2 regions of the Sporosarcina sp. P18a genome follow, and region 2 is predicted to be linked to the other one. Evidence: riboswitches for the same ligand, from Rfam matches in the RefSeq annotation. Region 2 holds a riboswitch; the other holds the start of a gene.
The links. Region 2 has a riboswitch for lysine ahead of dapA (4-hydroxy-tetrahydrodipicolinate synthase). Riboswitches for the same ligand answer to the same signal wherever they lie in the genome.
Positions count from the first base shown of each region.

Region 1: it holds a riboswitch for lysine, as region 2 does, so the genes downstream of both, CSV75_RS12895 (Na+/H+ antiporter NhaC family protein) here and dapA (4-hydroxy-tetrahydrodipicolinate synthase) in region 2, are expected to answer to the same signal.

Region 1 is NZ_PDYQ01000005.1:35,038-37,508, forward strand. Features, by position in the region: gene CSV75_RS12895 (Na+/H+ antiporter NhaC family protein) at 1-1,135, opposite strand, end outside; lysine riboswitch at 1,328-1,503, opposite strand; gene yunB (sporulation protein YunB) at 1,559-2,326, opposite strand; gene CSV75_RS12905 (bifunctional metallophosphatase/5'-nucleotidase) at 2,374-2,471, opposite strand, start outside.
Region 2 is NZ_PDYQ01000002.1:184,265-186,735, forward strand. Features, by position in the region: gene grpE (nucleotide exchange factor GrpE) at 8-598, opposite strand; lysine riboswitch at 885-1,062, shown strand; gene dapA (4-hydroxy-tetrahydrodipicolinate synthase) at 1,178-2,071, shown strand.

The sequences.
Region 1 (2,471 bases), on a different contig from region 2:
TCAATTGCTCTACCATGGTAGAAAGGAAAAGACCTGTATCTAAGGAAGCGATTAGCTCAGTCAATCCCCAAGCGAAAATTAAGATGAGAATGGCAGGCATCATCGCTTTCACTCCGCTAATCAATGCACGCCACATCCATGATATACTTGCTGTTTCGTTCTTTTTCATTTGCAGAATATATAACAACATAGCTAGCAAAGTAGCCGTAACACCACCAATTACCAAAGAGAAAGGTACATCAGTATTTTCAAATATTGCCCAAATATCGAAAACGCCCGCTTCTTTATAGCCAGTAACAATCATCATGCCGAGCGTTACCACAATCAACGTCACAATCGGCGCTACCAAATCGCGAACTTTGCCGTGTGTATGCTCAGGGAATTCTTCCTTTAGCTGACCTGGAATTTCTTTACCTTGGTCATAAAGTTCACCTTCATTCATTGCACGGTCTTCATGCTTCTTCATTTCAAAGAAGTCATTATTCGTCCAAGCGAAGAAGAAGACCATGGACAATGTCGCAATGACATAGAAATTCATTGGCGCCATCAAAATAAATGCCGTTAATGGTGAATAGCTCACCGCTGCAGTCGTACCTAAAATAAGTGCAAGTTGTCCAATCAAGAATGCGCCCCAACTCGAGATGGGTGACACGACACAAATAGGTGCTGACGTTGAGTCAATGAAGTATGCCAATTTTGCACGAGAGATTTTGTGCTGATCTGTAATGGGTCTTGCAATCTGTCCAACTGCCAAGGCATTGAAGTAGTCGTCTACAAAAATTGCAATCCCTAGCCCCATCGTCAACAGCTTCGCGCCACGTTTTGTACGGATGCGTTTGACTGCCCAGCGTGCAAATGCGGCGCTCCCTCCGGATAAACTGACGAATGCCGTAACGATACCTAGTAATAATAGAAATAACATAATAAAAATATTGTATGTATTGAGCCCGCCATCCCAAAATGAAACTGTCATAGCCCTCCATACACCTTTTAATGTCTCAAACGGTGCGAAGTTCGCTAATAGTAAAGCTGCTGTAACAATTCCCGCACCTAGTGATAATAATACTCTCCTTGTCACTAACACCATAACGATGGCGATAATAGGAGGCAAAATAGAGACCCATGTTCCGATCATTGTAATTCCTCCTCTTTCTAGTTGCTAGATAATATCGAAATGCAGAAGATCTTTCGAAGAGTGGATAGCAGATACGATCCTGTAATTCCTTAATTTACCGATAAAAAAAGCCAACCCCACAGGCAATAGCATACGTGTAGGAGTCGGCCAGTCAATTGATCAAGCAATACATTCATAAATCGCAGTACAATTGGCAACTGTAGCTCTCCATACATTTATCGCTGTATGACAGTGTCATTCCTCTTTGAAATGACCCCAACTTGAGAAGTTGACCCTTCTCAAACTTCGGCATTGTCTCCTTTCGCTCGCGGTCATAGATGTCACTCTCTCGCCAGGTACTTATAGACAATGCAGCCTCTACGTAAGTCTCGATATTCTTCTGTTCTTAGTGTAGCAATAATCGACTTTGTTCACAATAGCCTTTTACTCCGTCTTCTCTAGCGGAACTTCGATTTGTGCGGGCGTTTGCTCTCCTTTTGAATAAATTTGTGGTACCTTTCCTCTGATCAAGCCAATTGCAATCGGTATTTTCTGCTCCACTACACTTCTGCTAGTTGCTAGCGGAACGATAATCTGCACATTGACTTGCAACATCAGATACACTTCCACATAGGCATTATTAATACCAAATTCACGAATATCGGTTTCTACTGTTGCATGTACATCTCCAATGACGTGGAAGCGGATTGGGATTTTCGGCCCCAAGTTACCGAGCAACGGGATATTCGCTGCTTGCCCAATCGGAACGAAAAATACAATACCTTGTTCTTTTTCCATACGATCAGGATTGTACTCGAGATCTCCGAGTGGCGGTAGCATATCGAGATCTCCGCCTTCTGCACGCTCCAGATGATTTTCAACAAGCTGATGAATTTCTGACATGACCTGGCTGATAATTTCAGCGTTAAACTTCGTTGTCACCGTATCTGTTGTATCATCGGGAACATTTTCTATAATTTCATTGACATCATAAACACTGGTGGATCGATTGTTTATCGCTTGACTGATCACGTAACTGGCTATTTTCTGCGTTTGCACTTCGGCATATTGTGTATAGATTGGCGTTAGCTGTTTATTGACCGTATAGAAAAATATCGCCACTCCCACCATGATGGTTGGGATGACAAAGCGCAGAATAGTTTTTCCATAGTTAAACTTCTTTGGTCGTTTTTGATTCGTATAAAACCGCATGAAAACGCCTCCTACTTCACATTATGCGAAATAGGAGGCGGACATAACTAACGCTCATTGAAATATTTCCTTCCATACCAACCGAGGATATCGCGAAGCATTTCCGGCATGATATATTCTTTCTTCGCTTCTTTTAATATCGGAT
Region 2 (2,471 bases):
CCCCCTTTTACGAAACCGTTTTCACTAGTGCATCTTGAATGACTTGACCTTCTATTGAAAAGGCTCTGCGGAATACAGCCGCCACTTTAAAACGCTCAATCCCTTGCGCTTCTTCTTCGGGTATTGTGCCAACCGCTTCCATATAGCTTTCATCGAAATACTCATCGTACACCGACAGCTCTGTTATGCCGATTTCTTCAAGTAACAGATGCGCTTGATCCATCACTGCATCCAACTGTGCGATCAAATCGACCGATTCAGGATCAACCGTTTGACGTACGTCTTCAAATAAACTATAGATTTGCACTGCACGTTTAGCCATTTGAACACGGTCTTCCCGTGCTTCATCTTGCAAACGCGTGATTGCCTCGTCTACGGGCAAAACGGCTTGATTGCTCTCAAACAATTCTTCTAGAGAGCGAAAACTCGTCGATGTAAATTGCTGAAATTGCTTTAAATCTTCTTGCGTGACAGGCTTCTCGATAGGATCTACTTCGAAATCATCAATCGTAATTTTCTCCAACTGTAATAATTCTTTATCTAGTATACGCTGTAACTCTTCCGGCCTGTTATTCGCGGACTCATGTATAGTACTCATCGAATTCCCCTTTTCAGAAAACATATGTAATGCATAAATCAAGCAAGAAAAGCCCAGTTTACTCTTAGGCTATTATACTGATAAGATAGCACTTTTTGGAGGCTAACACAATACTGGGCGATGAATTGTCGAAGGAATGAGGCGACTTCAGTACACTTGTAGACGCATTGTTGCACGATGTGTCATTGATAGACAAAACATTCGTCTAAAAACTTATGGTTGCTATTTCTTCAGATACCAAGTACAGTAGGGATAATTAAACTTTCACTTATTTCGATAATTCGGAAATAAGGATAGAGGCGCAAAAACCATTAGTACGCAATCAGAGGATCATGAGGTCCTGTGAAGATTGTGGAAAGGGGAATTTGCCGAAGCGGCGAGACTCTCATGACCTCCAAGCTGATTCTGGACTGAACAAGTGCAGGATTGTCATATGGGAAACTGTATGGTGGGCTATCTCGTGCAAAGAAATAATTCATTATTTCAACGCAACAGCGAGCCCTCGTTGTTGCTTTTTGCGTTCAATTATATCGCCCCCACCTCTATGTTTTTTAATAAAATGATAGGATGTGGAGAATAATGAATTTCGGATCAATTATGACAGCGATGGTAACTCCGTTTGATGAAAGAGGAGACATCGATTACCCAGCAACAAAAACCTTAATCAATCACTTACTAGCCAATGGAACAGACGCACTAGTTGTCGCAGGTACGACTGGAGAATCCCCTACTCTAACCGCACAAGAAAAAGTGGATCTATTCAAATTTACCGTGCAAACAGTTGCAGGCCGTGCCCCGGTTATTGCAGGTACAGGAACGAACAGTACAAGAGAATCCATTGACTTGACGATTCAAGCGGAAGAAGCTGGCGTCGACGGAATCATGCTCGTCGTTCCGTACTATAATAAACCTTGTCAAGAAGGGTTGTACCAGCACTTCAAGACGGTTGCACAAACGACTACATTACCGATCATGCTTTACAACATCCCGGGACGTAGCGCTGTGAACATGTTGCCGGAAACGATTATTCGACTGGCTAACAATGTATCGAATATTACTTCTGTCAAAGAAGCAAGTGGTGACCTAGAAGCCGTAGCTGCGATTATCGAACATACCGGAGATGACTTCTTTGTCTACACAGGTGATGACGCGTCTACACTTCCTGTACTAGCTATCGGTGGAACAGGCATCGTGTCGGTTTCTGCCCATATTATAGGAAATGAAATGGCGGAAATGGTGCGCCACTTCAAAACTGGCAATACAAAGCAAGCCGCTACCATCTACCGTGGCCTATTGCCGATCATGCAAGCAATGTTTGCTGCACCGAACCCTTCTCCAACGAAAGCTGCGTTGAACTTGATGGGCGTACCGGTTGGTGGCGTTCGTTTGCCAATGATGGCGTTACCTGACGAACAAGTAGAATCGTTGAAAGACCTTCTAGCGCTTCGAAACCAAACTGCAATCGGTCTTTGATTGATATAGAGAAAATACTTTTAGCTGTTGCGAGACGACCATGTCATTTGGTCTTCTTGCGGCAGCTTTTTGGGTGCCAGGTCCCCACACAATTACAAAAATACCTATGGTCAAACATTTGGCTGAATACCCATTTAGTACATTCCCCTACTACCATTCTTCTGCTCCATCACCTTATCCTTATCTAGATACATCAAAACTTCCGCATTGCCTACCTCTACCATTCGAGAAAACCACAGACGTTACCTATTGTTTGATGGAAACAGAAGAAATATTGAACGTCTACAATTGTCAGGACATTCTAGAAGTGCCTACGTAACTCCACCAACAAAAATCTCGATTCAACAACATTCAAAAAGACTTCTAACCTGTAGGTCAAGAAGTCTCTTTGGCAATACTC